DNA from 3 places in the Irregularibacter muris genome. Region 3 is predicted to be linked to each of the others. Evidence: predicted binding sites of a transcription regulator. Region 3 holds the regulator's gene; each other region holds the start of a gene.

Region 1 (3,291 bases), on a different contig from region 3:
TAGGTCATTTCTAATATGGTTTGCAATGTCTCAATGGTGCTTTTTTGTGCCTTGTATTTCTCAAAAAATTCATTGCGCTCTGTAGCATCTTCAAATAAGGCTACAGCCCCAATGATCCGGTGTTCATAAAATACAGGTGTTCTATTGGTAATGATCTTTTTTCCTTGATAAGATATGGTTTTTCTAATCTCCTCCTTACCCGTCTCTATAACCTTGGGCAGGGTGGAATCTGACATGATTTCGTAGATAGACTTTCCAACCAGACTATCCTCTGTATCCCCTAATAGCTTTCTAGCCCTTTCATTGAAAAAAGTGACCTTTAGCTGATTGTCAATGGCGATAACTCCTCTATCTGAAGATCCTAAAATGGTATTTAGATTCTTTACGGTATACTCTAATTTTCTGTTATAGGCCTTCAAAAGATCGGTTTTTGTCAAAATGCCTATAAGCTTACCTTCTGGAGTAATAACAGGGAATTTATCTTCCTTTTTATCAAAAACAATCTTTGCATTTTCCTCTTCCTGTACACAGGAAACTTGTGTATTCATAAGAATATTAATACTGGTATCCGGCGATTTCCCCTCTTCAATAGCCTTAAATAGATGTATTTTGCTAAACATTCCTACAAGATGAAATTCTTCATCTACAACAGGGGTACTATCAATATGACTATGAATAAAAACTCCTGCGCCATCTTTTAATGTGCTTTTTGTAGAAAGAGTAATTGGATTGTGAGTCATGACTTCCTTTACTTTCATAAAGTTTATCCCCCTTATATTCCGAGTAAATTACTATTTCTATTATATCAAAAACTTAACAATCCTGTTTGTCTATTTTGTTATTATGACTTTTCCTCCCGAAGGCTTCTTCCTGATTATCTATCTCAAACCCAACAAAAGATGCTCTCCTATGAGAGCATCTTTTGTGAGAAATATCTATCTTTCAACAATCAGTGCAGTCCCCTGTCCACCACCTATGCAAAGGGTGGCCAAACCTGTTTTTGCCTCTCTCTTTTTCATTTCATAAAGAAGGGTAACTAAAATTCTTGCTCCAGAGGCTCCGATAGGATGACCTAGAGCAATAGCTCCACCATTTACATTGACTTTTTCAGTATCTAGGCCCAAATCCTTTACTACGGCTAAGGACTGGGCAGCAAAAGCTTCATTAGCCTCTACAAGGTCTAAGTCTTTTGCCTCTAGTCCTGCTTTTTGAAGGGCTAATTTGGTGGCAGGTACAGGTCCATAACCCATAATTTTTGGATCAAGGGCTGCTGATGCGTAAGATCTTATAATGGCTAAGGGTTTAATCCCCAATTCATCTGCCTTTTCTTTGGACATGACGATAATGGCCGCTGCACCATCATTGATCCCCGATGCATTTCCTGCGGTCACTGTCCCATCCTTTTTAAAGGCAGGTCTTAATTTAGCGAGTTTTTCTATCGTGGCGCCATGTCTTGGATGTTCATCTGTATCTACAATGATTGGATCTCCTTTTCTTTGGGGAACTTCTACAGGGACAATTTCTTCCTTAAATCTTCCTTCTTTTTGTGCTTTTTCTGCCCTTAGCTGGCTCTTTAAGGAAAATTCATCTTGTTGCTCCCTTGTGATATTCCACTTTTCTGCCACATTTTCTGCGGTTATACCCATGTGATAGTCATTAAAAATATCCCATAGTCCATCATGTACCATGTAGTCTACAATTTTCCCATCGCCCATTCTTTGGCCCCATCTAGCGGAAGGGAGTATATAGGGAGCATTGCTCATGCTTTCTGTTCCTCCTGCAAGGACGATGTCTGCATCTCCTAGCATAATGAATTGAGCCGCCATGCTCACAGCTCTAAGGCCAGAACCACAGACTTTATTGATGGTCATCGCTGGCACAGATTCAGGAATGCCTGACTTTATCGCTACCTGTCTGGCTGTGTTTTGTCCCAATCCTGCAGATAAAACATTTCCTAAAACCACTTCATCAATCATTTCAGATTGAATCCCTGCTCTTTTGATGGCTTCCTTTGCTGCAACAGCTCCTAAATCAATGGCTGATACTTTAGATAAAGCTCCTCCAAAACTTCCCACTGGTGTTCTCGCTGCACTGGCAATAACTACTTCTCTCATCTTATACTCCTCCTTATTTTGTTAAAAATATAATTATCCTTATGCATCTTTAACATGCAATTTCGCTGCCAACATTTCTGTAGACAACAAAACATCGCCTTATGATAAGGTGATGTTTTGTTGTCTACTTTTTATTTTTTTCAATAACCTGCCTTAATCCTATTTCTTCATGTCTGATGGTTCTTATGATATTTTCCCTATGTTTAAAAAGGGATAGAATCATGAGGCCGATGCCAATGAAGATACAAAGAAAGGGATATTTATAATAATAAGACAGTATAGGAAGTAAGGTAAACATTCCTATAGTACCTAAGGCAATGTAATCAGTGACAATGGTAATGACAATGATGGTAAAAATTAAAATAAGTCCGATACGAGTATTATAAGCCACTGCCATTCCCACTAAAGATGCAGCTCCCTTTCCTCCTCTAAATTTTAAGAAGAAGGGAAAAATATGTCCTAGGATAGCCGCCGCTCCCGCAATAAAAGCTAGGGTTACTGAGGAGGGAAATAAAATCCTAAAGGCCCATACGGCAATCATTGCCTTTAAAATATCCCCCAATGCCGTGATGATCCCATATTTCCATCCCATAACAGTGGTTATGTTTGAAGCTCCAGCATTATGGGTTCCAAATTTTCTAATATCTATATTATTGACTAATTTTCCTACAAGATAAGCGGTTTGAAAACAACCCAACAAGTAGCCAACGATAGCAGCAGATATTATATTTATTGCCTCCATTTCTAACCTCCTTTTATAATCTATGATTAGCTCATTATATCATAAAAATTTTGTCCAATACTATAGTTGAACCCATTGAAACCTAGATAAAAATTTTCATCTTTCTTCTTTCCTACCGTTGACTATTGGTCCATGTAGTGATAATATGTTTTTGAGAATTCAGAGTGATTTAGTAGGAATTATTTCCCCTACTGACAATGAAATTAAAGGAGAATGAATAAAATGAAAGACACTCTATTGAAAATCCAAAATATAAAGGCAAGTGTTGAAGATAAAGAAATCCTTAAAGGAATCAACCTTACTATAAATAAAGGAGAGGTCCATGTCATCATGGGGCCCAACGGCGCGGGTAAATCTACCCTGGCCAATGTTTTAATGAACCATCCCAATTATAAAGTCGGACAGGGGGAAATTTTCTTTAAGGGGGAGGACATC
Region 2 (3,291 bases), on a different contig from region 3:
TATACCATAATCATCACCATATTCTGGTCTCATCAAGTCGTCACTCTCATATTGAATAGAACTTGTATCAATAGATACTTTGGCGCAATAGTCCTTAAAAGCAGAAGGAAGGTGAGTTGACCATAATATTGTAAGATTTGGTTCTGGTGCTGGACCTAAATTATAAAGAGTATGAAGAATCCTAAAGGAACTTTTGGTTACTAAGGTTCGCCCATCTATACCCATTCCACCTATGGATTCTGTAATCCAATTGGGATCGCCACTAAATAAATCATTGTATTCGGGAGTGCGTAGAAATCTTATCATTCTCAACTTCATGATAAATTGATCCATTAATTCTTGGGCTTCATCTTCTGTAATTATTCCATTTCTCAAGTCTCTTTCAATATAAATATCCAGGAAGGTGGAGACCCTACCTAAAGACATTGCAGCTCCATTTTGATCCTTTACAGCTGCTAAGTATGCAAAATATGTCCACTGAAAAGCCTCTTGGGCATTTGATGCAGGACAAGAAATATCATAGCCGTAGGATGCAGCCATTTCTTTCATATCCTTTAGTGCTTCAATCTGCTCACTAAGTTCTTCACGAAGACGAATGACATCTTCGGTCATGGTTTTATTATTTAATTGAGATTTTTCCTCTTCTTTTTTATCAATGAGAAAGTCAATACCATATAGGGCTACTCTTCTATAATCTCCAATAATTCTACCCCTTCCATAGGCATCAGGTAATCCTGTGATAATACCAGCACTACGAGCTTTCTTCATTTCAGGAGTGTAGGCACTAAAGACACCATCATTGTGGGTCTTTCTATATTTAGTAAAGATTTCTTCAACTTGTGGATCAATAGAAAGATCATAGGCTTGGGCAGAGGATTTTACCATACGGTAACCACCAAAGGGCATAAGGGCTCTTTTAAGAGGTTTATCAGTTTGCAGCCCAACTATTTTTTCTAAAGCATTGTCAATATATCCTGGTTTATGAGAGGTTATAGTTGAAACAAGGGAGGTATCGGCTTCCAATAACCCATTATTATCCAACTCTTTTTGCATTAAAATTTTTACCTCGTCCCAAAGCTTTTTGGTACCCTCTGTAGGATCATGAAGAAATTCCTCATTTCCTTCATAGGGCGTATAATTATTTTGAATAAAGTTACGTACATCAATTTGCTCAGTCCATATATTTTTATTAAAATCATTCCAAGATGAAAACATATTTATGCCTCCTTTTTATATTCTTTATTACTTGTATACAGTATACGACATATATAAAATAAAAACAATAGGAATAGTAAAGAATGATAAAAAAATTAAAAAATAACAAAAGTATATTGACAAAAATATAACAAATGGTTTATAATCCTATTAACGATATAAACAAACTTTTTATATCAAGGGAAATAAATAGAAAAAAATCCCAATAAACAAGAAAGGAAGTAAGTATACAACCGAACCACCATTTTTTTTAGCAAACATTAGTTAAAAATATAACAATTGGAGGGTTTAAAATGGCTATTTTAGAGAAAGATATAAACAAACAAAACTTATCTGTTGAGGAAACAATCAATCAACTTGTTGAAAGAGCAAAGATTGCCAAGAATGCTTTCCTAACGATGGATCAAAATCATGTAGATGAAATTGTCAAAAATATGACTTTGGCAGGAATAGATCATCACATGATATTAGCAAAATTGGCTACCCAAGAGACCAATAGAGGGGTTTATGAGGACAAAATGATTAAAAATCTTTTTGCCACTGAATATATATATAATAAAATTAGGGAAGAAAAAACGGTTGGGGTTATTGAAGAAAATGCAGAAGAGGGTTATATGGAAGTGGCAGAACCTATTGGTATCATAGCCGGTATAACTCCGGTAACTAACCCAACTTCAACCACTATGTTTAAAATCTTAATATCAATAAAAACAAGAAATCCAATTATTTTTAGTTTTCATCCAAGTGCTCAACAATGTAGCAAAAGAGCTGCTGAAATACTAAGAGAGGCAGCAATAAAGGCAGGAGCCCCTGAGGATTGCATACAATGGATAGAAGACCCATCTATTGAGGCAACTCAAAGTTTAATACAGCATAATGATATTGCATTAATCTTAGCTACTGGCGGTGGGGGGATGGTAAAGTCAGCCTATAGCTCCGGTAAACCAGCTTTAGGGGTTGGACCTGGGAATGTACCCTGTTATATAGAGAAAAGTGCCAATGTCAAAAGGGCTGTTACTGATTTAATTCTAAGCAAAACCTTTGATAATGGAATGATTTGTGCCTCAGAACAAACAGTAATTTTAGATAAAAAGATTGCCGATATGGCCATAAGATTTATGAGAGAAAATGGGTGTTACTTTTTAAATAAAGAAGAGACAAAAAAATTACAGTCCACTGCTTTTATAAAAGAAAAGAAAATATTAAATTCCGATATCGTAGGTAAAAGTGCAGAGAAAATAGCTGAAATGGCTGGAATTGAAGTGCCTAGAGGAACTAAGATTCTGATAGCTCAATTACAAGGTGTAGGAAGAAATTATCCTCTTTCCGGTGAAAAGCTCAGTCCTATATTAGCTTGTTATATGGTGAATGATTTTCATGAAGGGATTCAAAGATGTATTGAAGTAACAGAATTTGGTGGACTAGGACATTCGGCAGTTATTCACTCTAATGATGATCATATTATAAAAGAATTTGGAGAAAAAGTTAGGGTGGGAAGATTAATAGTAAATTCTCCTTCTACCTTTGGAGCCATTGGAGATATCTATAATTCGAATATACCCTCTCTTACTTTAGGATGTGGTTCAATGGGAAATAACTCAACCACAGACAATGTAAATATAGATAATTTAATAAATAAAAAAAGAATGGCCTTTAGAAAGACCAATATGCAGTGGTTTAAAATACCTCCAAAAATCTATTTTGAACCTGGCTCCATAGCTTATTTATCACAACTGGAAAATGTAAAAAGAGCTATGATAGTTACTGATCAAATGATGGTAGATTTGGGATATGTGGAAAAGGTTTTATATCATTTAAAGAAACAAAATATCCTTACCGAGGTATTCTCTGACGTAGAGCCAGATCCTTCTGTAGAAACTGTTATAAATGGAGCAAAGGCTATGGAAAGATTTAGACCCGATGGAATAATCGCATTGGGCGGGGGATCAGCTATGGACGCCGCTAAAGGCATGTGGTTATTTTATGAACAGCCAGAAGTAGATTTTAAAAACTTGCGTATGAAGTTTTTAGATATCCGAAAAAGAACTTTTAAATTTCCAAAGTTAGGAAGTAAAG
Region 3 (3,291 bases):
AAATCCAAATAGGAGGAAATGATCATTACATCCCAGTATGTAGAAAATGCTATGGAAATCCCCAATTATAAGGTGAATAATCCTTGGCTTATAGGTAAGTATTCCTTCCTTTTTCCTTTACAGGCTACTTTGAATCTTAACAAATCATTATCAATTTAATATTGCTTATAAAAGGTATGCAAAATCCCGGTTTATTTTTCAAATAAACCGGGATTTTCTCATAGAACAATAATAAATCGTTGATTTTTTTAATCCAACTAAACATATATATTTTCTTATATATTTTTTCAAAAAACCTATTGATTTTATTATATATTGTATATATAATAACAATTGAGCCAAACAAAATAATACCTTTGAGGGGGAAAATCATGAAAAAAGCTTTAATGTTATTAGCAGTATTGGCATTAGTATTTTCATTTGTAGTAGGATGCTCTTCTAAGCCTGCTGATACAGAAGAACCAGCAAATAATGAAGAACAACAACCAGCAGAAGAAACTGCAAAAGTAGACGTTTCTTCATTAGAAGATGGTACATACCATGCTGAAGAAGCTGATTTTGGCGATTCCGGTTGGAAATATGTAGTAGATGTAGAAGTTAAAGATGGAAAAATCGTTGACGCTACATGGAATGGTCTTTTCAAAGATGGTGGAGATGACAAAATCACTCAATCCAAATCTGGTGAATATGGTATGGTAGAAAATGGCGGAGCTAGTGCTGAGTGGCATGAACAAGCTGAATTAGTTGAAAAATATTTAGTTGAAATTCAAGACCCAACAGCTGTCGAATATACTAGCGAAGAAGGCCATGCTGATGCAATTACTGGTGCATCCATTCATGTCAAAGAATTCTTTGACTTAGCAACAAAAGCTTTATCTTCTGATCCAGTAAAATAATTTAATTGTAAATCATCAGGAACCTAGAATATAGGTTCCTTTTTTAATGGAAGTAAGAAGCAATTAAAAAAGTATGGTTCTGAAGGTCAGGACCATACTTTTTTTAAAATATTAATCTTTTTTTTCTAAGATATCTTTTTCATTTAATAAATAAGTAAGAGTATATAAGCTCTCACTTAAGTGAACATGTTCAATCTCCACATTTTCAGGCACTTTCACATCAAAGGGTGCAAAATTCCAAATTCCTTTTACTCCCCCTGCTACTAGCTTATCTGCAATATCCTGAGCATTTTCTAAAGGTACGGCGATGATTCCTATTTCAATATCGTTTTCTCTGACAAAACCTTCTATATTGTCTATATCATGGATTTCTACGTCCCTAATACGCAATCCAATGAGCTTAGGATTAATATCAAACATTCCCTTTAATTCAAAACCCTGTCTCTGGAAGTTTGAATAATTGGCAATTGCTTGCCCTAAGTTACCTGCTCCTACAATAACCGATGAATAGTGTTTATTCAGCCCAAGTATCTTTGCGATCTCATTATGTAATTCTGCCACATTATATCCATATCCCTGTTGCCCAAATCCTCCAAAACAGTTTAAATCCTGTCTTATTTGGGAAGCGGTCAATCCCATAATTCTACTTAATTCCTTTGAGGAAATACGATTTATATCTTTTTTTAGAAGTCCCTCAAGATATCTATAATATTTTGGCAGTCTTCTAATGACAGCCATTGAAACTTTGTGTGATGATCTTTCCATATTGTTCCCCCCCATATTATGACGTGGTTGGTATATTTTTCCATCCATTTTGTTTTTAATAAAACTTTAACGATTTTATTATATCATTTGTTAAAGTTCGTGTCAATTTTTCAGCTTTTTCATTCTATTTATTTATACCCTATTTTTTGATACAATATGAATAATATTTGTGAATATTTCTGGAGGAATTTCCTATGATACTAAGCTGCAAAAATATTAAAAAAAATTATGGAATAAATACAATTTTAGATGATATTAGTTTTCAAATTAATGGGGGTGAACGTATAGCCCTGGTAGGAAGAAATGGAGCCGGTAAATCCACGCTCTTCAAAATCATTGCCGGCGAGCTTGCCCCTGACGAAGGAAGTTGCACTACTCCTCGGAATACCTCTATGGGCTATCTCTCTCAGCACCTTGATTTAAATGAGAAAAATACTCTTTGGGAAGAGATCATGGAGATCTTTGTCCCCCTCATCGCCATGGAAAAACAGCTTCGTCAACTGGAACAAGACATTTCCTCTGCTGGTAAAAATGAAGAAGATGAAAAGATGCACATTCTCATGGAAGAGTATGGACATTTGCAAGAGGATTTTGAAAAACAAAACGGTTATGGCTATCCCAGTCAAATTCGTGGGATATTAAAGGGATTAGGCTTTGAAGAACAAGACTATGACAAACAAATTGTCCAGTTTAGTGGGGGTCAAAAAACCAGGATTGCTCTAGGAAAGCTCCTATTACAAGAGCCTGATATTCTGCTACTAGATGAGCCTACAAATTTTCTAGATTTGGAAACCGTAGAATGGTTAGAGGGATTTTTATCAAGTTATGCCAGCACATTATTTATTATTTCCCATGACCGCTATTTTTTAGATGCCCTTGTCACCCAAGTATTTGAAATTGAAAATCATAAATTATACACCTACAATGGAAACTATTCCCAATACGTAAAAGAAAAGGGAAAAACCCTTGAGGTTCTCTCCCATCAATATGAACAGCAACAAAAAGAAATCAAAAGGCAGGAGGAAATCATTCAACGATTTCGTTCTTTCAACCGAGAAAAGAGCATAAAAAAAGCAGAAAGCCGACAAAAAATGTTAGATAAAATGGAGAGAATAGATTCCCCTGTGACCCAGCTGCCTACCCTTCATCTTACCCTTGAACCCCAAGTAAAGAGTGGTAGAGATGTTCTCAAAGTAGAGGGGCTTTCTAAATCCTTTGGAGAACTTAAACTTTTTTCTGATCTAAACTTTCAGATTTTTATAGGGGATCACATTGGTATCATTGGCCCTAACGGTGTGGGCAAATCTACTCTTTTTAAGATTATTTTGGGAGAATTGACTGGTGATGAAGGAGAGGTTATCCTCGGTTCCCACGTCTATCCAGCCTATTATGATCAATTGCAAACCTCTTTGGATGAAAATAATACCATAATCGAAGAAGTATGGCAGGTAAAACCTACTGCCCTTCAGACAGAGATTAGAAATGTCTTAGGTGCCTTTTTATTCTCAGGGGACGATGTTTTCAAAAGTATTTCCACCCTTTCCGGGGGAGAAAAAAGCAGAGTAGCTTTGGCCAAACTCATGCTATCCCAGGCCAATCTCCTCCTTATGGATGAGCCTACCAATCATAT

What was found. Region 3 encodes Rex, which represses fermentation and respiration genes when NADH is low (regulators of the CRP and FNR family bind a similar motif). Its sites were predicted from a motif close to ATTGTTAANNNNTTAACAAT; they were not measured.
Region 1: a site for Rex is predicted at 2,132-2,151, ahead of NSA47_RS10175 (acetyl-CoA C-acetyltransferase). Genes of this name have one in related genera too.
Region 2: a site for Rex is predicted at 1,331-1,350, ahead of adhE (bifunctional acetaldehyde-CoA/alcohol dehydrogenase). Genes of this name have one in related genera too.

The regions. Positions count from the first base shown of each region.
Region 1 covers NZ_JANKAS010000008.1:115,132-118,422, reverse strand. Annotated here, with positions in the region: gene NSA47_RS10180 (sigma 54-interacting transcriptional regulator) at 1-758, opposite strand, end outside; gene NSA47_RS10175 (acetyl-CoA C-acetyltransferase) at 936-2,114, opposite strand; gene NSA47_RS10170 (glycerol-3-phosphate acyltransferase) at 2,239-2,856, opposite strand; gene sufC (Fe-S cluster assembly ATPase SufC) at 3,079-3,291, shown strand, end outside.
Region 2 covers NZ_JANKAS010000001.1:432,647-435,937, forward strand. Annotated here, with positions in the region: gene pflB (formate C-acetyltransferase) at 1-1,215, opposite strand, end outside; gene adhE (bifunctional acetaldehyde-CoA/alcohol dehydrogenase) at 1,509-3,291, shown strand, end outside.
Region 3 covers NZ_JANKAS010000005.1:171,971-175,261, forward strand. Annotated here, with positions in the region: gene NSA47_RS07795 (thymidine kinase) at 1-71, shown strand, start outside; gene NSA47_RS07800 (FMN-binding protein) at 372-896, shown strand; gene NSA47_RS07805 (redox-sensing transcriptional repressor Rex) at 1,008-1,661, opposite strand; gene NSA47_RS07810 (ABC-F family ATP-binding cassette domain-containing protein) at 1,856-3,291, shown strand, end outside.